3 regions of the Amycolatopsis umgeniensis genome follow, and region 2 is predicted to be linked to each of the others. Evidence: riboswitches for the same ligand, from Rfam matches in the RefSeq annotation. Region 2 holds a riboswitch; each other region holds the start of a gene.
What was found. A riboswitch is a leader RNA that binds a small molecule or an ion and turns the genes downstream of it on or off. The one in region 2 is predicted to bind cobalamin.
Positions count from the first base shown of each region.

Region 1: another riboswitch for cobalamin. It lies ahead of metE (5-methyltetrahydropteroyltriglutamate--homocysteine S-methyltransferase); the one in region 2 lies ahead of HDA45_RS05630 (prenyltransferase/squalene oxidase repeat-containing protein).
Region 3: another riboswitch for cobalamin. It lies ahead of HDA45_RS01250 (CoA-acylating methylmalonate-semialdehyde dehydrogenase); the one in region 2 lies ahead of HDA45_RS05630 (prenyltransferase/squalene oxidase repeat-containing protein).

Region 1 is NZ_JACHMX010000001.1:7,778,146-7,786,040, forward strand. Features, by position in the region: gene HDA45_RS36305 (peroxiredoxin) at 1-332, opposite strand, end outside; gene HDA45_RS36310 (putative bifunctional diguanylate cyclase/phosphodiesterase) at 350-2,197, opposite strand; gene HDA45_RS36315 (cytochrome P450) at 2,422-3,867, opposite strand; gene metE (5-methyltetrahydropteroyltriglutamate--homocysteine S-methyltransferase) at 4,005-6,278, opposite strand; cobalamin riboswitch at 6,381-6,603, opposite strand; gene HDA45_RS36325 (ribonucleotide-diphosphate reductase subunit beta) at 6,833-7,895, opposite strand, start outside.
Region 2 is NZ_JACHMX010000001.1:1,337,673-1,345,567, reverse strand. Features, by position in the region: gene HDA45_RS05655 (helix-turn-helix transcriptional regulator) at 1-2,096, shown strand, start outside; gene HDA45_RS05650 (LLM class F420-dependent oxidoreductase) at 2,166-2,999, shown strand; gene HDA45_RS05645 (AurF N-oxygenase family protein) at 2,994-3,896, opposite strand; gene HDA45_RS05640 (MerR family transcriptional regulator) at 3,960-4,700, opposite strand; gene HDA45_RS05635 (prenyltransferase/squalene oxidase repeat-containing protein) at 4,897-5,904, opposite strand; cobalamin riboswitch at 5,940-6,065, opposite strand; cobalamin riboswitch at 6,147-6,288, shown strand; gene HDA45_RS05630 (prenyltransferase/squalene oxidase repeat-containing protein) at 6,360-7,895, shown strand, end outside.
Region 3 is NZ_JACHMX010000001.1:286,502-294,396, forward strand. Features, by position in the region: gene HDA45_RS01245 (short-chain fatty acyl-CoA regulator family protein) at 1-1,328, shown strand, start outside; cobalamin riboswitch at 1,491-1,676, shown strand; gene HDA45_RS01250 (CoA-acylating methylmalonate-semialdehyde dehydrogenase) at 1,836-3,335, shown strand; gene HDA45_RS01255 (acyl-CoA dehydrogenase family protein) at 3,343-4,482, shown strand; gene HDA45_RS01260 (3-hydroxyisobutyryl-CoA hydrolase) at 4,479-5,507, shown strand; gene mmsB (3-hydroxyisobutyrate dehydrogenase) at 5,504-6,391, shown strand; gene HDA45_RS01270 (enoyl-CoA hydratase) at 6,388-7,167, shown strand; gene HDA45_RS01275 (SWIM zinc finger family protein) at 7,158-7,859, opposite strand; gene HDA45_RS01280 (DEAD/DEAH box helicase) at 7,852-7,895, opposite strand, start outside.

The DNA of each region.
Region 1 (7,895 bases), 6.4 Mb from region 2:
TGCAGCGGGCTGAATTTGCGCCATACGCCGAACTGTTTCGCCACCACACCGTCCACATCGGACAGCAGCGGGTAGTCGAAGCCGTGCTTGGCCGAGAACTCCTGCTGCTTGGCGACGGCGTCCGGGCTGATCCCGACACGGTGCGCGCCGACTTCGGCGAATTCCGCGGCGAGGTCACGGAAATGGCAGCTTTCCGCGGTGCAGCCGCTCGTCATCGCGGCGGGGTAGAAGAACAGTACGACCGGGCCGGACGAAAGGAAGTCCGACAGCGTGCGTTCCTCGCCCTTGTCGTCGGGCAGGGTGAAGTCCGGGGCGATGTCACCTTGGTCCATGGACGGATCATGCCACCTCAGTGGGCGTGCCGTTCGATCAGTTCGTCGACCTCGTCCCCGGTCGCGGAATCGGCGACGAACGAGCCACGCGCCGCGAGGACGCCGTACCGCCGAAGCCGCTCGGCCTGCTCGTGGCTGCGGACGCCTTCCGCGCCGATGCGCAGTTTCAGCTCCTTGGCCCTGGTGACCAGCTGGCACAGGTGACGGACATCGGCCTCGTCCTCGCCGTCGGCCAGCGCGTCGATCACCGCGCCGGACAGGATCACGTGACGGACCGGCAGCCGATGCTGCGGGATCAGTTCCAGATCGGCCGAACCGGAGATCGTCAGCACCAGCTGGGCGCCCAGATCGGCCAGCACCGCGAAGGAGTCCAGCACCTCGCCGCGTGGGTCGAGCACGGACTCGCGATCGGTGCACAGCCGCAACGCCTGCGCGGGCAGGTTGTGCCGGTCGAGCTGTTCCTTGACCAGCAGCACCAGATCGGGGTCGATGGCCAGCCGGTTCGGCAGCCGCACGCAGACGTCCGGTGCCGCGTCACCGAACCGTTGCCGCCAGCGCGCGGTGGCGGCGAGGGATTCCGCCAGCAACCACCGGCCGAGCGGGATGGTCATCCCGGTGGTCTGCGCCAGCGGGTAGAACTCGTCGGAGTCCAGTTCGCCCTTCTCCGGATGGGTCCAGCGCAGCCCCGCGTTGACCGCGGCCAGCTGATCCGGGTTCGCGAGCTTCACCGTCGGCTGGTAGATCAGCGAGAACTCGCCGTTCTCCAGCGCGCCCGCGATGACCGCGCCGAGCTGGTAGCGGCCGCGGTCGCGCGCGTCGAGTTCCGGGTCGAACAGCATCCACTGCGCCTTGCCCGCCTCCTTGGCGCGGTGCAGCGCGATCTCCGCGGCGCGCAGCAGGTCTTCCGGCCCGCCGTCGGCGACCGGGCGGACGACGATGCCGGCGCTCGCGCTGACCCCGATGCCGTGCCCGCCGAGGTAGATCGGCTCGACCAGTTCCTCCAGGGCCTGCTCGACCAGATCGATCACCTGGGGCGAGGTGAACTCGCCGCGCAGCAGGATGGCGAACCCGTCGCCGGAGAGCCGGGCGACGGAACCGTTGTAGCGGCCGGCGAAGACGGATTTGAGCTTGTTCGCGACCCCGCGCAGCACCTGGTCGCCGACGCCGGCGCCGAGGCCGTCGTTGATCACCTTGAAGCCGTCGACGTCGAGATAGACGAGCGCGACCTGCTCGCCGCCGGACCCGGCCAGCGCGGTCTCGAGGGCGTTGCCGAACGCGGTGGCGTTCGGCAGGCCGGTCAGCGCGTCGTGCACGTTCTGGTGGAGCAGTCGTTCCTGCAGCAGGTGGATCTCATTGGCGTCGGAGACCATCAGCACCGGATACGTCGAGCCGGGCCGGTCTCCGGGAAGGTCGGTCAGGGTCACGTCGACCCAGAGCGTGCCTTCCTCGCTGTGGTCCAGCAGCAGGCGTTCCTGCTGGGTCGGCTGGCCGAGGTTCATGAGCTGGGAGAGCCCGTTCCGCAGCCGGGCGACGTCGTGGTCGGCGGAGCCGAGTTCGGAGATGTTCCGCCCGCGCAGCGACGTGGGGCGGCAGCCGAGGAGTTTGCCGAGCGCGACGTTCGCCTCGACGATCCTGCCGTCGGAGTCGGCGAGCGCGATCCCGATGGGGGAGGCGGAATAGAGCTTGGAGAAGCGCAGCAGAGCGGGCTGGTGGTCGGGCTCGGTCCGGACGGCGTCCTGGGCGACGCCGAGCAAGAGCCGCTCGAGTTGCTCCTGGGGAAGCGATACTCCTTTAGTGTCAGCGAGCGTCGCGGCCCATCTCCGAGCGACGTCGACCAACCCTGGCGCGGAACCAGGCTCAGGCACACTTCACCTCTTCATGCGCGGTTTATGGCCAGCTCAGACCGGGTGTCCGAGCCCACGGGCCCACACTAGGTATGAGCCGACCGGGAGTAGTGCCACGGCATCATGCTCGATACGGGGTGTCTACCGGCTGAAAGGGTGATCGCCGCTACACGAGTGGTGACCGGAGGTTACCAAGAGTACTCGATCGTGGATGTCCCTTTAGTCGGGATTCAGCCGGTCTTGAATCAACAAGGCTCGAGTTCGATCGGCAGGCCGTCCGCGGGGACGGGCAGCGAGACGTAGTCCCAGCGCGCGGTGTAGTCCTCCGGGACCGACCAGCGATACGCCCGCAGCATCTCGTGCAGCAGCGCCTTCACTTCGAACGTCCCGAAATGCAGTCCGACGCACTTGTGCGCGCCGCCGCCGAAGGGCATCCACGCGTAGCGGTGCGACTTGTCCTCGCGGCGTTCCTCGCCGAAGCGGTCCGGGTCGAACCGCATCGGGTTCGTCCAGTGCTCAGGCGAGAAATGGTTGACGGTGGGGGAAACCCCGACCAGTGTCCCTTCGGGAATGAAGTGTCCGAGGACCTCGGTGTCCTTGACGGTCTTCCTCGCCAGTGACGGCACCGGGGCCACCAGCCGCAGGGATTCCTTGATCACCAGGTCCAGCGTCGTCAGGGTCTCCAGCGCCTCGATGTCCGGAACGCCGTCGCCGAGTGCGAGCGACTCCTGACGCGCGCGTTCCTGCCACTCGGGGTTCTTGGCGAGGTGGTAGACCGCGGCGGCGCTGGTGATGGTCGACGTGTCGTGCGCGGCCATCATCAGGAAGATCATGTGGTTGACGACGTCGGAGTCGGTGAAGCGGTCGCCGTCTTCGGTGGTGGCGTGGCACAAGGCGGTGAAGAGGTCCTCGCCGTCGCTTCGCCGTTTCGCGGGCAGATTCGCCGCGAAGTAGCGTTCGAGGACCTTGCGGCCGTGCAATCCCGCCGCCCAGCGGCCGCCGGGAACGGGGAAGCGCACGATGGCCGTGCCCGCGCGCACGGAGTTCACGAACGCGCGGTTGATCGCGGCCGCGTCTTCGCCGGACCGCATACCCATGAACACGCGTGTCGCGACGTCGAGCGTGAGTTGCTTGAGGGACCAGTAAATCCGCGGGTTCGGCCTGCCTGCCCACTCGGCGATGCCCTCGCGCAGGGCCGGTCCCATCTGGTCGACGTAACCCGTGAGCCGTTGCCGGGTGAACGCCGCCTGCATGATCCGGCGGTGCAGGTGGTGCTCGCCGAAGTCGAGCAGCATCAGGCCCCGGTCGAAGAACTGCTCGATGAAGAACTTCCAGCCCTCCTGGGAGAAGGCCTTGTCCTTGTTCACCAACGCGATCTGGGTGGCCTCGGGACCGGAGAGGGCGACGATGCGGCGGCCGAACGCGCCCATCCACGACACCGGGCCGTAGGTCTCGTAGCGCTTGAGGCCGAACTCGATGCCGAAGCGCATGAAGTCCAGCGCGTGCCCGATGACGGGCGGGCCTTCGTCGCCGAGGACGGGTTTGAGACCCGGCGGGGCGGGCGCGAGTTCGCGGACCGGCCAGGTCGCGCCGAGCCAGCGCTGGTCGATCGAACGCGGCAGCGGGATCGAGGTGAGCGGCGGGACCCGCTCACGCAGCGCCCCGGTGACCTTTTCGACGGCGTTCGCCATGGTGACCATCTCCCCGTTGAGACCGGCTACCGCTCCACCATGATACCCTTATTGACGTTCTGACAATACCCTGGCGGAGGTACATGAAGGCCCCCTTCCTTGCGCCTGGCGCAAGGAAGGGGGCCTTCATGTACTGATCAGCCCAGTTCGGACCGCACCGCGTTCGCGGCCGCGACCAGGTTCCGCAAGGCGGGTTCCACCTCGGCGTATCCGCGGGTCTTCAGACCGCAGTCCGGGTTGACCCAGATCCGCTCGGCGGGCACGGCGCCGACGGCGGTCCGCAGCAGCCCGCTGACCTCGTCGACGCCGGGGACGCGCGGCGAGTGGATGTCGTACACACCCGGCCCGACGCCGCGGCCGAAGCCCGCCGCGCCGAGATCGGTGACGACCTCCATCTTCGACCGCGCGGCCTCGATGCTGGTGACGTCGGCGTCGAGCGCGTCGATCGCCTTCACCACCTCACCGAACTCCGAGTAGCACATATGCGTGTGGATCTGCGTCGCGTCGTCGATCCCGGACGTCGCCAGCCGGAACGACGAGACCGCCCAGGCGAAGTACGCCTCGTGCGCCGCCTTGCGCAGCGGGAGCAGTTCCCGCAGCGCCGGTTCGTCGACCTGGATGACGCGGATGCCCGCCTCCTGCAGGTCGTGCACCTCGTCGCGGATGGCCAGCGCCACCTGACGGGCGGTCTCGCCCAGCGGCTGGTCGTCGCGGACGAACGACCACGCCAGGATCGTCACCGGTCCGGTCAGCATGCCCTTGACGGGTTTGCCGGTCAGTCCCTGCGCGTAGCGCGCCCACTCGACGGTCATCGGCTCGGCTCGCGAGACGTCGCCGTACAGGATCGGCGGCCGGACACACCGCGAACCGTAGGACTGCACCCAGCCGAAGTCGGTGGCGGCGAACCCGGCCAGCCGTTCGGCGAAGTACTGCACCATGTCGTTGCGCTCGGGCTCGCCGTGCACCAGCACGTCCAGGCCGAGATCCTCCTGCAGCCGGATGACGCGCTCGATCTCCGCCTTCATCGCGGCCTCGTAGCCTGCGTCGTCCAGCGAGCCCGCTTTGTGCGCCGCCCGGGCTTTGCGGACGTCGGTGGTCTGCGGGAACGAGCCGATCGTGGTGCTCGGCAACGGCGGCAGATCCAGCGCAGCCTGCTGCGCCGCCGCGCGCTGGGCGTAGGGCGAGCGGACGGTGTCCTCCGGCCGCAGCGCCTCCAGCCGGGCACGAACCCCGGCGTCGGCCAGATCGGCCGCCGTGGCGCGATCCGTGGCGGCGGCACGGGCCGCGGAGAGGTCGACGCCCTCCTCCTTGAGCGCGCGGCCGAGCAGGACGACCTCGTCGACCTTCTGCTTGGCGAACGCGAGCCAGCCCTTCAGCCGTGGGTGGAGTTCGGCCTCTCGCTCGACGTCGTAGGGCACGTGCAGCAGCGAGCACGAAGTCGAGACGCTGACCGACTTCGCGGTGCCGAGCAACGTCGCCGCCCGGCTGAGCGCGCGGGTCGGGTCGGTGCGCCAGACGTTGCGTCCGTCGACGACACCGGCCAAGACCTCCTTGTCGCGCAAGGCGGGCTCGGCCGCGACGGCGTCCACAAAGGACTCATCGGTGACGAGGTCGACGGCGAGGGCGTCGATCGGGGAGCGGGCGAGGACACCCAGTCCACGACCGAGGCCGCCGAAGTACCCGGCGACCAGGATCTTCGGGCGCGCGGTCTCCTTCGCGAGCCGGTGGTAGGCGCGGATGAGCGCGTTGAGCTCCGGCTCGGTGCGGTCCCCGGCGAAGGCGGGCTCGTCGAACTGGACCCACTCGACGCCTTCGTCGTGCAGGCGGCGCAGCAGTTCGACGTAGCCGTCGAGGAGGTTGTCGAGCAGGTCCAGGGGGCGGAAGCCCTCAGGAGCGGTCTCGGTGGCCTTCGCGAGCAGCAAGAACGTCACCGGGCCCACGAGCACCGGCCGGGTCTCGACGCCGATCGCGCGGGCTTCGCGGTATTCGTCGAGCGGCTTGGAACCGGCGACCGAGAACGCGGTGTCCGGCCCGAGTTCGGGGACGATGTAGTGGTAGTTCGTGTCGAACCACTTCGTCATCTCCATCGCCGGCGCGTCCTGCACCCCGCGAGCGGCGGCGAAGTAGGTGTCGAGCGGCGTGAGACCGAGCTTCGTGAAGCGCTCCGGAAACGCTCCGAACAGCTCGGCGGTGTCGAGCACCTGGTCGTAGTGGGAGAACGTGTTGGAGGGGACGGAATCCAGGCCCGCGTCCTTGAGCTCACGCCAGGCCCGCGTGCGCAGCGCACGGCCGGTCTCCAGCAACGCGGTCTCGTCGATCTTGCCCGCCCAATAGCGTTCGAGTGAACGCTTGAGCTCCCTGTCCGGTCCGATCCGGGGGTAGCCCAGCACAGTGGTGCCGATTTCGGTCACAGCTCTCTCCTCGCGAGCTTGTCGTCAAAGCCCGGAGCGCGCGCAGGAGTGACCGCGTTTTCGGTCGTGCCCATCCCACGAGGCCCGGACTCACGCACGCCGTCGACGCGCGCACCACGGGCAGGTCTTCGGACTCGTGGGCGACTCGCTCGCTCCTACCGGCCGTCGCTTCCCGGGGCGCCATGCCCCAGTGCTTTACCGTGTCTCGCACGGTGACGGCTTTCGTTCCCACATACCGCTGCGGGGCAGTCCCGGATTCACACCGGGTTCCCTGTTACCTCGACCGGCCTGGGGGGCCGGGCGAACCAGTAGCGCCCCGAAGCGTACCCAGGCGCGCTACTGCCCCGCTGGACATGTGATGAACCGGACGACATACGTGATCAAACGGCGAACTCGCGTGATCAGATGGCGAACTCGCGTGATCAGAGACGGGACGCGCGTGTCTGGAGACGGAACACGCCGGGCGGAAGTCCGCCCGGCGTGTTCCGTGTTCGATCACGTGAGTTCCGTGTCCAGACACGCGAGTTACGTGTCTGATCACGCGAGATGCGGGGTCAGTCCCAGTCGAGGGCGCCACCGGACTGGTACTCGATGACGCGGGTCTCGAAGAAGTTCTTCTCCTTCTTGAGGTCCATCGCCTCCGACATCCACGGGAACGGGTTCTCCGTCTCGCCGAAGATCGGCTGGAGACCGATCTGCTGCGCCCGACGGTCGGTGATGAAGTGCATGTACTGCTCGATCAGCTCGGCCGACAGCCCGAGCATGCCGCGCGGCATGGTGTCGCGGGCGTAGGAGACCTCGAGCTCGCACGCCTCGGTCAGCATGCCGCGGATCTCGGCCTGGAACTCTTCGGTCCACAGGTGCGGGTTCTCGATCTTGATCTGGTTGATGCAGTCGATGCCGAAGTTCAGGTGGATCGACTCGTCGCGCAGGATGTACTGGTACTGCTCGGCGATGCCGATCATCTTGTTCCGGCGGCCGAGCGACAGGATCTGCGCGAAGCCGGTGTAGAACCACATGCCCTCGAAGATCACGTAGAACGCGACCAGGTCACGCAGGAAGTTCTGGTCGGCCTCGGGGGTGCCGGTCTCGAAGTCCGGGTTCTCCAGGTTCTGCGTGTACTTCAGCGCCCACGCGTCCTTCTCCGAGATGGAGGGGACCTCGCGGTACATGTTGAACAGCTCGCCCTCGACCAGGCCGAGGCTCTCGCAGATGTACTGGAAGGTGTGCGTGTGCACGGCCTCCTCGAACGCCTGGCGCAGCAGGTACTGGCGGCATTCGGGGTTGGTGATCTGCCGGTACACCGCGAGCACGATGTTGTTGGCCACCAGCGACTCCGCGGTGGCGAAGAAGCCGAGGTTGCGCTTGAGCATGGTGCGCTCGTCCTCGGTCAGGCCGTCGGCCGACTTCCACAGCGCGATGTCGGCCTGCATGGCGACCTCGGTCGGCATCCAGTGGTTGTTGCAGCCGGCGAGGTACTTCTCCCACGCCCAGGTGTACTTCATCGGCAGCAGCTGGTTGACGTCGGCGCGGGCGTTGATCATCCGCTTGTCGTCGACGTTGATCCGGGCGGCGCCGACTTCGATCTCACCGAGGCCGGTGGCGTCGGTGGAAGCG
Region 2 (7,895 bases):
CGATCTGCTGGGTCGACGACGCGCACTGGGTCGACCCGGAATCCCTGGCGGCGCTGGGTTTCGCGGCCCGGCGGCTCGACGGGGCCCCGGTCGGGATGGTGCTCGCGTCGCGCTCCGGATCCGACGAGTTCGAATCCGTCGACCTGACGCCGTTGACCGAGGCCGCCGCCGACCTGCTGTTGCGCGATCGCGGCGTGCCCGCCGGGGTGCGTCCGCAGCTGGTCGAACTGGGGAAGGGGAATCCGGCCGATCTGGTCGCGCTGGCCGCCTCGCTGACACCCGCGCAGGCGGCCGGGCGGGAGCCGGTTTCGCCGATCCTTCGGGAACGTTTGCCCCGCTACGCGGCCGAGCTCGACGCGATGCGGCTCGACGAGCGCGTCCGTTTTCTCGCCGCCTGTATGGATGTTTCCGCGAGGAAGGCGACGTGGTACGCGGCGGCGTCACCGGCGGACCGCCGGGCGGCGCACGCGTGGCTGGCCTCCGTCGAGGAAGGCCCGGACGCGCTTTGGCACCGTGCGATGGCGACGTCCACGCCGTTCGCGCCGCTCGCCGACGAGCTCGCTGCCGCACCCGCGGTGGATCATGCGGCCGAGGCGCGGCAACTCGAGCGCGCCGCGGCCCTGACCGCCGATCCGCCCGCGCGGGCGAGCCGGTTGCTGGCCGCGGCCGACGCGGCGTGGCAGGCGGGCAGACCGGGATGGGCGCGGCTGCTGCTGTCCAAAGTGGACGCCCGGCCGGGTGCGGTGGCGTTGCTGCACGGCGAAATCGAACTGCGGGACGGCGATCCCGCGGTCGCCACCCACGAACTCGCCGTGGCGGCGGAACTGCTGCCCGATCCCGCTGCCGCGCTCCTGCTGGCCGGTGAGGCCCGCAGGCTCGGCGGGGACCTGAGCGGTTACCGGGCGTTGGCGCGGACGGTGCCGGCCGGGGACGGTCTGGCCTTCGCGCACTTCCGTGGTCTGACCTCGGTTTACGCCGGACGCCACGACGATGCCGACCTGCCGCTGGAGGACGCCGTCCGCCGGGGGATGGCGGACTCGGACGTCGCCGGAGCCGTTTGGGCCGCCGATGCCGCCTTCGCGCGCGGGCACGCCGAACGGGCGCACGAGTACTCGTCCGCGGCCGTGAGCCGCGCGCGACTCGGCAGGCGGTGCGCGGAACTGCCGTGGGCGCTGGTCTACCTGTCGCTCTCGGCCATCGCGCTCGACCGGATCCCGTGTGCGCGAGCGGCGTCCCGGGAAGGTCTGCGCGCACCCCACAACCTGCGGATGGAACATCTGACGTTGCTGGGGCTGGCCGCCGCTCTCCTCGGCGACCGCGTCCCGGAACTGGACGAGGCGGCAGGCGGCATCGCCGAACGCGGTCTCGGCAGGCCCGCGGCCGTCGCGGCGTGGGCGTACACGTGCCTGGATCTGGCCGAAGACCGGCCGGACGACGCCTTGAGCAGGCTCGAAGATCTCGCGTCCGGTGTTTCCGGCGACCAGCCGGTGATCCGCGTGCTCGCCACGCCACAACTCGTCGAAGCGGCGGTGCGTTCGGGGCGGCCCGAGCGCGCGCGAACCGCGCTGGAGGTGTTCGACCGCTGGACCTCGGCCGGGGCGGAACCTTGCTGGCTCGCGCTGAGCCACCGGTGTCACGCGCTGACCGCGTCGGATCCGGAAGTGGCGGAACGGCATTTCCGGCTGGCCGTCGAAGCACACCGGAGGGCGGGCGGCGCGGTGGAACTCGCCAGGACCCGGCTCGCCTACGCCACCCTGCTGCGTCGACACCGTCGGAGCAGGGACGCCCGTGACCAGTTCCGCGATGCCTTGCGCGGCTTCGAGAACGTCGGCGCGACCCGGTTCGCCGACCGCGCCCGCGCCGGACTGCGGGCGACCGGCGAGACCGTCGACGTACCGCACAGGTCGCTCGCCGGGCTCACCCCGCAGCAGGACGCCATCACGCGGCTCGTGGCGGCGGGGGAGACGAACAAGGAGATCGCGCGGCGGCTGGTGATCAGCCACCGGACCGTGGATCACCACCTGCGGAACATCTTCACGGCCCTGGGGGTCCGGTCACGTGTGGAACTCGCGCGCCGCGTGGCCGCCGGGGAATGAGGTTTGCCCCTTCGCGCAGTTGGCGGTAGCGAGGGAATACCCGGCCCAGCCCGTGAGTCGTAGCAAGGTATGGACTTCGGGATCGCGACGGCAGTGACCGACGAAGGAATCCGGCCCCACTTTTTGGGGGCGGCGTTGGAGGAGAAGGGATTCGACTCCCTCTACGTCCCTGAGCACTCCCACATACCGGTCAGCAGGGAGTCTCCTTACCCCGGCGGCGAGCTGCCGCGAGGGGCCATGCGCAACTTCGACCCGTTCGTGGCGCTGGCCGCCGCCGCGACGGTCACGTCGAACCTCCGGCTCGGCACCGCGGTCGCCCTGATGATCCAGCGCGACGTGCTCTACACGGCCAAGGAAGTCGCCAGCCTCGACCTGCTCTCCGAGGGGCGGGTGATCTTCGGCGTCGGGGCGGGCTGGAACATCGAGGAGATGCGCAACCACGGCGTCGACCCGAAGACGCGGGGCGCGCTGCTGACCGAACAACTCCAGGCGCTCAAGGAGATCTGGACCAAGGACGAGGCCGAGTTCCACGGCGAGCACGTCGATTTCGACCCTGTCTTCGCCTGGCCGAAGCCGGTGCGGAAACCGCATCCGCCGATCTACGTCGCCGGTCAGGGCCCCGCCGGGCTCAAACGGCTCGCCGAGCACGCGGACGGCTGGCTGCCGCATTTCGTGACACCGCCGGAGGAACTGCGCCGGGTCCGGTCCTGGCTCGCCGATCAAGGCCGCGAAGACGTCCAGATCAGCGTGTTCGGCGCGCCGGCCGATCCCGAGTTGCTGCGACGTCTCGACGGCGCCGGGGTCGACGAAGTCTCCCTCCTCCTGCCGACGCTGCCCGAGGCCGAGACCTTGGAGCTTCTCGACCAGGTGGCGAAGACCATCGCGCCGCTGCGCGCCTCATAACAGGCCGGAACGCCGCCACAGCACCAGGCCCGGACCGCCGACGAGGTCGACTTCCCGCAGGTACCGCACCATTTTCGCGGCACCCGCGGCCAGCACCTCGCGGCGGTGCGGGCTGCGCCTGGCCAGCGCGGCCGCCCGGCGGGGACGCTCCAGACCGGCGCGGGCGTACTGCGCGGGCCTGGACAGCAGCCGGGACAACAGCATCGAGCCGATCGCCACGACGATCCGCGTGAAGGCCTTGACCGGCCAGGACGCGCGGGCCATCTGCCTGCTCAGGTCGTCGCGGGCGTAGCGCACATGCCGTGCCTCTTCGGTGACGTGGATCCGCATGACGGCGCGCACCAGCGGCTGGATCGACTCGTCCTGCAGATGCTCACGCTGGATGGCGTCGAAGACCTCCTCGCCGATCAGCGTCGCCACCCACATCGACGGGCCCCGCAGGATCAGCGGCAGCACGTGCGCGGTGAAGTGCAGCAGCCGGTTGTTCCGGTACGGACGGCCGTCGACCTTGTCGATCAGCATCGCGAACATCGTCGAATGGCGGCATTCGTCGGCGACCTCGGTCAGCGCGTACCGTGCGTGCGCGGTGGTGGGATCCGCGCGGTAGGACATCCGCAGCAGCATCTGCATCAGGATGATCTCGAACCAGATCCCGACGCTGACCGAGTTGATCAGCTCCTGCCGTGACAGCTCCACGCGCTGCTCGTGACTCATGCTGTCCCACAATTCGGTGCCGTACAACGACACCGTCCGCTCGGGGATGAAGAACGCGCCGTCGGTCAGCGGGGCTTCCCAGTCCACGTCGACTTCGGGGTCATAAGACAGCTTCGCGCTCGCCTGCAGCAAGCGCTGCGCGCCGGTCTCCCGATCGCGTAGGGGCTTCGTCCGTGCCGTCATCGCCACTCCCTCCATCGCGGATTGCATCCCGCGATGGAAAGTTACAGTGACCGATGTAAATGTTCAAGACTCGTGGCGTTCCCGGAGGTGCTGGGCCAGTTCCTCGAGGAACTCCGGGAAGGCGCGGCTCATCGACAGCGCCAGACTCGCGGTCACCGCCGACTGCGCCAGCGGCCGCAGTCGTTTCACCAGGTCGGTGAGGTCGGAAATCTCCGCGGCGTCCGGCACCCAGTCCTCCCCGCGAGGGTCGACGACGTCGCGCCGGATGGTGTCCAGGAACAACGTCGCGACGGCGTCGGTGTGCTCGATCAGCGCCTCGGCCAGGCTCAGGACCTGCTCCGGCGGGACCCCCGCCGCCAGCAGTTCACGGCCGGCCTGCAGCAGTTGCGGGCTGAAGACCTCGAAATGCGCGCCCCGGCGGGTGGCCACCCCCATCGCCAGCACCCGTTTGACGTTGGCCGGGGTGATCAGCCGCCCGAATTCCTTCCGCGCCTGCGTCACGGTGATCCGCTCGGGGGTCTCCTCCGACCACGGCTGGGAGAGCGCGTCCTCCAGGCCCATCAGATCGCCGAGATCCCGCCCCTGCTGCCAGGTCTCGATCATTTCCTCGATCTGGGCGAGGGTATACCCGCGCTCCAGCAACTGGACGATCAGCCGCAGCCGGGCCAGATGCGCGTCGTCGTACATCGCCACGCGCCCGCGTCGCGTCGGCGCGGGAAGCAGTCCCCGGTCTTGATAGGCGCGCACGTTCCGCACCGACGTCCCCGCCTGGTTCGCGAGGTCGCCCACTCGATACTCAGCCACCGGCACAGGCTAAAGGCTCTTGAGCGGTCGGGACGGTTGGAACCGAGAGTGTCTTAGGTACCTACTGGGTACTGGCTGCGGTTGTTCGCGGGTGCGGGTCCGTGAAGGGCCCCTTGCCTACCCTGAGGGTAGTGAAGGGGTCCTTCACGGACCTCAAGCAAGGAAGGAACCGTCCCTACCGCTCACGAGACGTACCTCAGGAGCAGGCGAGGACCGGCGCCTGCGGACGGCCACCACCGTGCAGGTCGCTCAGCGGAACCCTCGCCAGGCCGAGGATCGCCTGCGCGGTCGCGCGCGGGGCGGTCGCCGGGTTCAGGCCGGTGGCGTCGTAGGCGATCGCACCGCGGTCCGCCTCGGCGCCGGTGCAGCCGGTCTGCAACGACCGCAGGAATTCCCGCGCCTTGACCGCGGCGGCGGGACGGTGGCCCGCCAGCGCTTCGGCGGCGAGGCCGGTGCTGTTGGAGTTCGGCGCGTTCGTGCCGACGCCGAAGCCGCCGTTCGCGTGCTGCTTGGTGACCAGCCAGGAAGTGCCCTCGCCGGCGTTCACCGCGTCACCGGTGGCGCGCAAGGCCTGCACGACCATCGCGGTCGAGTCGACGTCGCTCGCGCACGTCGCTTCCCCGAAGTTCAGCGGGAAACCGCCGTCCGCGCACTGGGTGCCCGCGAGGAACGTCACGGCCGAGGTGGGGGCGCCGGTGGGTGTGCGGTCCAGCGCCAGCAGGGCGAGCGACTGGGTGAAGGCGTTCGAGTAGTCGCCGTACTCGGACCGGTCGGAGAACCGGCCGGACGGCGTGAGCAGCGAGAGCAGTCCCGCCTTGAGGTCGACGCCGCCGAACGACGCCGGGTTCTTGCCCCGGATCTGCGCGGCCAGCAGCAGTTTGGCGTGCGCGCCCGCGTAGGCCTCGGTGCCGCTGCCGACGTAACCCGTGGTGATCTCCGGCTTCGCCAGCCACGTGATCGCCTTGCCGGCGTTCGTGTCCGACACCCCGGCCGCGGCGAACGCGAAGATCGCGTCGATCGTCAAGCCCTGGTCGGGGAACTTCTGGCCGCCGAAGTCGGCCTCGAACCTTTCCCCGTCGGTCATCTGCCTGGCGAGCCAGCCCGCGGCGGCGTCCGCCTTGTTGTGGGTGGCCGCGGTCGCCGCCGGAGCGGCGACCAGTCCGATGCCGCACAGCATGGCGACAGCGAGGACCAAACGTCTCATGAGAACCCTTTCCCGCATTTCCACGACAGGAGTCGGTGGTGACACCGCGCGACGTGGGTGACCGGGCTCGCCCGAAAGGGCATACCGTTGCGGGACAGCGCCGGACTCTCACCGGACTTCCCCCACGACCGCGCTGATTGACGATCCGAAGAGTCTCATCCCGGTCAAGCGCCGGGGTACCGCCGGGCGCGACTCTCGATGTGATCCTGGCAACCGACCTGGTCAGCGGTGCCTGTCGCGAGTGATCGGGTGTTAACCTCGGCGGGCTCGACAACTGAACAACGCCGCCCGTGACGGGGAAGCCGGTCGAAATCCGGCGCTGTCGCGCAACCGTGGGCCCTTCACCAGGGCGAGCCGGGGTACCGCACGGGTGGATGAACGAACCACTGTCGCGATCAACAGGGGTGACTCCGGCGCCCCCGCGCCTGTCCTCCGCCATGCCGCAAGGAGGAGCCATGCGCCGCGGGTACTTGGCCGCATCGGCGTTCGCCGTCAGTGTCGGCGTGGTCGCCGCCCTGCTCACCGGGACGGCGACGGCCGCGAACGATCCCGACGCGGCGAAGGCGAACTCTCGCTGGCTCGCGACGAAGCTGAAGCCGGACGGCACGCTCGAGAACCCCAACGGCGGCGAACTGCCCGACCACGGCCTGATGATCGACGTGCTGCTCTCGATGTACGCCTCGGGCGAGGGTGCGAAGGCCGAGCCGATCGTGAAGTTCCTCGACGAGCAGGGCCACGCCACCGACTACTTCACCTGGGACGGCCTCGTCCCCGGCGCAGGCTACGACCAGGTCATCGTCGGCGGCGCCGCGGCCAAGACGCTGGTCGCCGCGCAGGCCTCCGGCCACGACCCGCGGAACTTCGACGGCTACGACATGGTCGCCGAGACCAAGGCCGCGATCATGCGCAAAGGCCCGGACAAGGGCCGGATCAGCGACTACTCGAAGAACCCCGACCTCGCCGACTCCGTGAGCAACAACGCGAACATGTTCGGCCAGTCGCTCGGCGTCATCGGGCTCGCCGCGGCGGGTGAGAATGACCAGCTCGCCATCGACAAGCTACTGACCCAGCAGTGCTCCGAGGGCTACTTCCGCATCTTCTTCGGCTACATCAAGACGACCGAGACCGGCGATCACGTCACGTCGAACGGCTACAAGATCTCCTCGTGCGACGAGGGCAAGACGATCGACCAGTCCCCGTCCGACGGTGACACCACCGGCCTCGCGCTTTCGGCGATGCTGGCCGCGCGGAAGGCGGGCGCGGGCGGACTCGACGCCCCGATCGCCAAGACCGTCTCCTGGCTCACCGCGAACCAGAACGCCGGTGGTGGCTGGGGCGGCGGCGTCGGCACCGAAGCCCCGAACACCAACAGCACCGGCCTGATCGTCCAGGCGCTCGCCGACGCGGGCGGCGCCGACGAGGCGGTCGACAAGGGCGTGCGGTTCCTCAAATCCGCGCAGGCGAACGCGGCGGCCGACTCCGGCAACCGGCTCGCGGGCGACCTCGGCGCGATCGCCTACAACCCGGCTTCCTACGTCGCGGCGCGCACCGGCGGCATCAGCGGGCTCGACACCTGGATCCGCGCGGGCGCCCAGGCCTCGCTCGGGTTGTCGCAGGTCGGCTTCTACGCGCTCGCGAAGGGCAGCGGACCGCCACCGACCAGCAGCAGTGCCTCCGAAACGCCGACCTCCACGCCGTCCGAAACGAGCTCGGCCACCGGCACGCCGACCTCGACCAGCAGCGATCCGGCGCCGACCAGCACCACGACGACCACGACCACGACCACGACGACGACCACCGCGACCACCACGACGTCGGTGACGCCGACGCCGGGCACGTCCTCGTCACTGGCGACGAGCCCGCCCGCGCCGAGCACGGTCACCGTCACGACCACCCCGCCCGCGGCCAAGCCGCAGGACACCAAGCCCGCGCCGAAGACCACGACGCCGAAACCCAAGAAGAAGCCGGTCACCCCGAGGGCGTCCACCGGC
Region 3 (7,895 bases), 1.1 Mb from region 2:
CCAGACTGCTGGAGATCTCCCCCAGCTACGTCAACCAGCTCGAACACAACGGCAGGCCGCTGACCCTGCCGGTCCTGCTGAAGCTCACCGAGACCTTCGGCGTGGACACGGAGTTCTTCGCCGCCCGGGACACCGCCCGGCTGGTCGCCGACGTCCGCGAGGTGTTCGGCGACAACACCGTCAGCGGCGCGATCTCCGCCGGCGAGGTCGACGCGCTGACCACCACGCTGCCCGAGGTGGCGCGGACGCTCGTCGCGTTGCACCGCCGCTACCGCGAGGCGGTGGAGAACATCGCGACGCTGGTGACCGAGCAGGGGCTGGACCGCTCGACGGCGCAGCAACCGCACGAAGAGATCCGCGACTGGTTCTATCTGCGCCGCAACCACGTCGCCGAACTCGACACCCCCGCCGAGAAGCTCGCCGCCGAGTTGCGCCTCCACCCGGGCGAAGTCCGCAATGGACTGGCCGCCGGACTGCTGGACCGCCACGGCGTCAAAGTGGTCACCGAATCCCTGGGCGCCGATCAGCATCACTTCGACACGAGAAAGAAGACCCTGCGCCTCTCCCCCGCGCTACGTCCGGGACAGGCCGCGTTCCGGCTCGCGTCCGAACTGGCGCTGCTGGAGGCAGGCGACGTGATCGACCGGCTCGTCGACGACGGGAAGTTCAGTGGCGAAACCGCCCGCCGGCTCGCGCGGATCGGCTTGGCCAACTACTACGCGGGCGCGCTCGTACTGCCGTACCGCGTCCTCCTCGGCGCCGCTGAGCGCCACCGCTACGACATCACGCGCCTGTCCGACCAATTCGGCGTCGGCTTCGAGACGATCTGCCATCGACTGTCCACTTTGCAGCGAACGGGCACCCGCGGCGTTCCGTTCTCCTTCGTACGGGTCGATCGTGCGGGCAACATCTCGAAACGCCAGTCCGCCACCGGGTTCCATTTCTCGCGCATCGGCGGCTCGTGTCCACTGTGGATCGTCTACGAGGCATTCAGTTCGCCGGGCCGGATCCTCACCCAGATCGCCGAACTCCCGGACGGCAAGAAGTACTTCTGGCTCGCCCGCACCGTTTCCCGCGCGGCGGGCGGGCACGGCGATCCCGGCAAGACGTTCGCGATCGGGCTCGGCTGCGAACTCCGGCACGCACGGCGACTCGTGTACTCCGACGGGCTGGCGCTCGGCACCGGCGCGGCCGTCACCCCGATCGGGATGGGGTGCAAGGTCTGCGAACGACCCGCGTGCCCCCAGCGCGCCTTCCCCGCGATCGGGAAACCGATGCGGGTGGACGAGCATTCGTCCAGCCTGCTGCCCTACCCGCCACTCTCGTGAGTGGCGGTTTATCGAGGAGAACGGCAAACCTGGCGTGTTCGTGGCCAGGGCTGGAGGTTCAGCCAGTGTGAGGCGAGGTGTCGCTCGTCGGCCCCGCTCCCACACACCACCACTCACGAGACCCATCGCGCACCTGAGGCGTACGCCACACCCTCGACATAGTCGGACTTCCTACTTTATGGTGTCCACAGGTCTGCGGTGCAGGGAAGCCGGTGAAAATCCGGTGCGGTCCCGCCACTGTGACCGGGGAGCGGCGCTCCTGCAGAGAAGGCCACTGGCGCGAGCCGGGAAGGCCGGAGCCGCCGCGGATCCGGGAGCCAGGATACCGGCCGCAGACGTGTCGTGTTCGTCCACGAGGATGGAGCTGAACGCATGCGGATTCTTCCTGCCTGCGCGAAAGTCGCCGACCCGCCACCACCCCGGCGGTAAGTCGTCCGTACTCCCCTGCCCGGCCGCCGATCGTGGTCACGGGCGGCTCCGTCCTGCGCACTTTCGGAAAGGGCATCCATGAGCACCGAACTCAGTCACTTCGTCGGCGGCAAGCCGGTGGCGGGAACGTCCGGCCGGTTCGCCGACGTCTTCGACCCCAGCACCGGCGCCGTCCAGGCCCGTGTCCCACTCGCCTCGGCCACCGAGGTCGCCGCGGTCGTCGCCGACGCGGCGCAGGCCCAGCTCGAGTGGGCCCGCTGGAACCCGCAGAAGCGGGCCCGGGTGCTGATGAAGTTCGTCGACCTCGTCCGCGCCGAAGAAGACTCCCTCGCCCGCCTGCTCTCTTCAGAACACGGCAAAACCGTCCCCGACGCGCGGGGTGACATCCAGCGCGGTCTCGAAGTGGTCGAGTTCGCCATCGGCATCCCGCACCTGCTCAAAGGCGAGTACAGCGACAGCGCGGGCACCGGCATCGACGTCTACTCGATGCGGCAGCCGCTCGGCGTGGTCGCGGGCATCACCCCGTTCAACTTCCCCGCGATGATCCCGCTCTGGAAGGCCGCCCCGGCGATCGCCTGCGGGAACTCCTTCGTGCTCAAACCGTCCGAACGCGACCCCTCGGTCCCGCTGCGGCTGGCCGAACTCTTCCTCGAAGCCGGCTTGCCGCCGGGCGTGTTCAACGTGGTCAACGGCGACAAGGAAGCCGTCGACGCGCTGCTCACCGATCCTCGCGTCGAGGCCATCGGTTTCGTCGGCTCGTCGTCGATCGCCGAGTACATCTACACGACCGCGGCCGCGCACGGAAAGCGCGCGCAGTGCTTCGGCGGCGCCAAGAACCACATGATCGTGATGCCGGACGCCGACCTCGACCAGGTCGTCGACGCACTGATCGGCGCCGGGTACGGCTCCGCGGGCGAACGCTGCATGGCGATCTCGGTGGCCGTCCCGGTCGGCGAGGCCACCGCCGACGCGCTGGCCGCCCGGCTGACCGAGCGCGTCAAGACGCTCAAGATCGGTGCCTCGCTCGACGAAACCGCCGACTTCGGGCCGCTGGTCACCGCCGAGGCCGTCCAGCGCGTCCGCGACTACATCGACATCGGCGTCGCCGAAGGGGCGAAACTGCTGGTCGACGGTCGCGGGACCACTGTGGACGGTCACGAGAACGGTTTCTTCCTCGGCGGCTGCCTGTTCGACCACGTCACCGCCGACATGCGGATCTACCGCGAGGAGATCTTCGGCCCGGTGCTGTCGATCGTGCGCGCGGCCGACTACGAGGAAGCGCTGCGCCTGCCCAGTGAACACGAGTACGGCAACGGCGTCGCGATCTTCACCCGCGACGGTGACACGGCCCGCGACTTCACCTCGCGGGTGAACACCGGCATGGTCGGGGTCAACGTGCCCATCCCGGTCCCGATCGCGTACCACACCTTCGGCGGCTGGAAGCGCTCCGGTTTCGGCGATCTCAACCAGCACGGACCGGACTCGATCCGGTTCTACACCAAGACCAAGACGGTCACCTCGCGCTGGCCTTCGGGCACCAAGGAAGGCGCCAGCTTCGTCATCCCGACGATGAGCTGAGGCCGCGATGAGACTGACCGACGAACAGCGGGCGCTGAAGGATACCGCCGCGGAGTTCGCGGCGGAACACCTCGCCCCGCACGCGATCGAATGGGACCAGGCCAAGCACTTCCCGGTCGACGTCCTCCGCAAGGCCGCTCAGTTGGGCATGGGCGGCATCTACCTGCCCGAAGACCTCGGAGGCTCCGCGCTCGGGCGGCTCGACGGCGTCCTCGTGTTCGAGGCGCTCGCCACCGGTTGCCCGTCGCTGGCCGCCTACATCTCGATCCACAACATGGTCGCGACCATGATCGACAAATTCGGCGACGACACCCAACGGCACCGGTACCTGCCCCGGATGTCCACGATGGACGCGTTCGGCAGCTACTGCCTCACCGAACCGGACGCGGGTTCCGACGCGGCCGCGCTCTCCACCCGCGCCCGCCGCGACGGTGACCACTACGTCCTCGACGGCGTCAAGCAGTTCATCTCCGGCGCGGGCACTTCGGACGTCCACGTCGTGCTCGCCCGCACCGGCGGTCCGGGCGCCCGGGGTATCTCGGCGTTCATCGTCGACCGGGAGACGCCCGGGGTCTCCTTCGGCCCCAACGAGCTCAAGATGGGCTGGAACGCCCAGCCCACCAGGCAGGTCATCTTCGAAGGCGCCCGCGTCCCGGCGTCCGCGCTGCTCGGCGGCGAAGGCAACGGGTTCCGGGTCGCGATGTCCGCTTTGGACGGTGGCAGGCTCAACATCTCGGCCTGCTCACTCGGTGGCGCGGAGGCCGCGCTCGGCATGGCCGTCCGGCATCTGTCGGAGCGTTCCGCGTTCGGCGAGAAGCTGTCCGAAAAGCAGGCATTGCAGTTTCGGCTGGCCGACATGCGCACCGATCTCGAAGCCGCGAGGACCTTGTTGTGGCGGGCCGCGGACGCGCTCGACCAGGGCGAGGACACGGCGACCCAGCTTTCGGCGATGGCCAAGCGGTTCTGCACCGACACCGGGTTCGAGGTGGCCAACCAGGCGCTGCAACTGCACGGCGGCTACGGCTACCTCGCCGAGTACGGACTGGAGAAGATCGTCCGCGACCTGCGGGTACACCAGATCCTCGAAGGGACCAACGAAATCATGCGCGTGATCATCTCGCGCCGGATGCTGCAGGAGGCTTCGTGAACGACGTCCAGTTCCTCGTCCACAGTGGAATCGGCCGGATCACGCTGAACCGGCCGCGTGCGCTGAACTCGCTGAACCACGACATGGTCCTCGCGATGCTCGAGCGCCTCGAAGCGTGGCGTTCCGATCCGGCTGTCCGCGCCGTGCTGATCGACGGCGCCGGCGACCGCGGGCTCTGCGCGGGCGGCGACATCCGCGCGATCTACGACGACGCCCGCACCGGCGGCACCGCGTCCCTGCGCTTCTGGGCCGACGAATACCGGCTCAACGCCCTGATCTCGCGGTACCCCAAGCCCTACCTGGCACTCATGGACGGGCTCGTCATGGGCGGCGGCGTCGGGGTCTCCGCGCACGGCAGCCACCGGATCGTCACCGAACGCTCCCGGATCGGCATGCCCGAAACCGGCATCGGCTTCGTCCCGGACGTCGGCGGCACGTACCTGCTGTCCCGCGCGCCCGGTGAACTCGGCACGCATATCGCCCTCACCGCGGGTTCCGTCACCGGGCCCGATGCGGTCCACTGTGGACTCGCCGACCATTTCGTCCCGAGCGAGAAAGTTCCGGACCTGCTCGACGCGCTCGCGTCGCGCACCCCGGACACCGCGCTGGACCTGTTCGCCGAACCCGCGCCGCCGAGCGGGCTGGCGGCCGACGCCGAATGGATCGACCACTGCTACGCGGCGGACACGGTCGAAGAGATCCTCACCCGGCTCCACGCGTCGGGCGACGCGGCGGCCACCGCCGCCAAGGAGATCGAGGCGAGGTCGCCGACCGCGCTCAAGGTGACCCTGCGGGCACTCCGGTCGGCAGCGGCGCTGCCCGATCTGGAATCCGTCCTGGCGCAGGAGTTCCGGATCTCGGCCCGCGCACTCTCCTCCGCCGAGTTCGTCGAGGGCATCCGGGCCCAGATCATCGACAAGGACCGCTCGCCGAAGTGGTCGCCCGCCACCCTTCCCGAGGTGGACGACAAGCTCGTCGACGCCTACTTCGCCGGCCTCGAGGACGCCGAGTGGGTGGCACGATGACGATCGCCTTCCTCGGTCTCGGCAACATGGGCGGCCCGATGGCCGCCAACCTGGTGAAGTCCGGTGAAACCGTCCACGGCTACGACCCGGCTCCCGCCGCCCGCTCCGAAGGCGTGGCCAGGTTCGACACCGCGAGCGCGGCTGTCGCGCAGGCCGATGTCGTCGTCACGATGCTGCCTAGCGGCAAGCACGTGCTCGACTGCTACGAACAGATCCTGCCGTCCGCGCGGCCCGGGACGCTGTTCGTCGACTGCTCCACCATCGACGTCGCCGACGCCCGCCAGGCGGCCGAGTTGGTCACGGCGTCGGGGCACCGAGCGGTCGACGCCCCGGTGTCCGGTGGAGTGGTCGGCGCCGAAGCCGGAACGCTGACGTTCATGGTCGGCGGCGATCCGGAGGCGTTCGCCGCGGCCGGTCCCTTGCTCGGCGTCATGGGAGCCAGGGCGATCCACTGTGGATCCTCCGGTGCCGGCCAGGCGGCGAAGATCTGCAACAACATGATCCTCGGCGTCTCGATGATCGCCGTCTCCGAGGCATTCGCCCTCGGCGAGGAACTCGGCCTCACCCACCAGGCCCTGTTCGACGTCGCCTCGACCGCGTCCGGACAGTGCTGGGCGCTGACCACCAACTGCCCGGTCCCCGGCCCGGTCCCGGCCAGCCCCGCCAACCGCGAGTACTCCGGCGGGTTCGCCAGCGGCCTGATGCTGAAGGACCTGCGCCTGGCCGAATCCGCCGCCCGGGACAACGACGTCGCCACCCTGCTCGGCACGAGGGCCGCGGAACTCTACGCGGCGTTCGTCGAGCAGGACGGCCCCGGCCGGGACTTCTCCGCCATCATCACCGCCGTCCGCGACGGCCTCCTCGGCAAGGAAACCACCGCATGAGCGAGTACGAGACCATCACCGTCGAGCGGGCGGGCGACCGCGTCGCCCTCATCACCCTCAACCGGCCCAAGGCGCTCAACGCGCTGAACCTGCGGGCGATGCGGGAGATCACCGGGGCGGCGGGCGAACTCGGGCAGGATCCCGACGTCGGCGCCATCGTGCTCACCGGTTCGGCCAAGGCCTTCGCGGCGGGCGCGGACATCAAGGAGATGCAACCCCAGTCGTTCAGCGACGTCTACGCGGCCGACTGGTTCGCGGGCTGGGACGCGCTTTCCCGCGTCCGTGTCCCGCTGATCGCCGCGGTCTCCGGGTACGCCCTCGGCGGCGGCTGCGAACTCGCGATGATGTGCGACGTCCTGATCGCCGCCGACAACGCCAAATTCGGCCAGCCGGAGATCACCCTCGGCGTCATCCCCGGTATGGGCGGCTCGCAGCGGCTCACCCGTGCGATCGGCAAGGCCAAGGCGATGGACCTGTGCCTGACCGGCCGCATGATCGACGCCGCCGAGGCCGAGCGGTCGGGACTCGTTTCCCGGATCGTCCCGGCCGAGAGCCTGCTCGACGACGCGCTCGCGGTCGCCGCGAAGATCGCGAGCATGTCGCGTCCCGCGGCCATGATGGTCAAGGAGGCCGTCAACCAGGCCTTCGAGAGCGGTCTCGCCGACGGGCTCCGGTTCGAACGGCGCTTGTTCCACGGCACTTTCGCCACCCAGGACCAGAAGGAGGGCATGGCCGCGTTCACCGAGAAGCGCGAGCCGAAGTTCCTTCACTCCTGACCGGTGAGCGACCGGTAGAGCGGTCGCAGCAGGGCGGTGACCGAGGTCCCGTCCACCGTGGCCTTGAGCGGCGGGACCTCGTCGAGCAGTCCCAACGGGTCCCCGGCCGCGGGGCGTCGCTTGTTCGTGACGTCCCCGGCCGGGCCCCAGCCGAAGAAGTCGTCCATCACGTCATCGAGTCCGGGCGTCTCTGTTTCCGCCGACGGTGCCGTCACGCGGGCGCCCGCCTGCCGTCCGATCTCCTCGAGCAACGTTGTGCGGTCCCGTCCGCGAAGCGCGAAGATCGCGAACGGGTCCTCTTCTTCGGCGAGCGCGATCAGCCCGGCGACGAGGTGGTCGCACGGGACTCGGGTGCCCGGACATGTGCAGTCCAGCGAAAGTTCCCAAGCCGCTTCGGGAAACAGCGGCACCTGCTCCGCGGTGAAGAAGCGCTCGATGTCCTCCGGAACCTCGCCGTCGAGCAGGGCCGCTGTCGTGGCCTCGTCCGCGGCGACGGCGGCGATGACCGCCGTCCACACCTGCTTGCCGAACGTCGGCAGGCCGACGCGGACCTCGTAGAACCGCTGCCGGGTCACCCGGACCTGGGCGACGGCCGCGCCGGGCCCGATCGTCAGGGTGTCGACCCGACAGGGCGGTACGAGTCCTTTGTGGACGCCCAGTTCGTCGAGCGCCCGGCGGAATCCGTCAGTCATCGGCCGCCTCCCGTCCCAGCGCGAAGACCTCGCGCA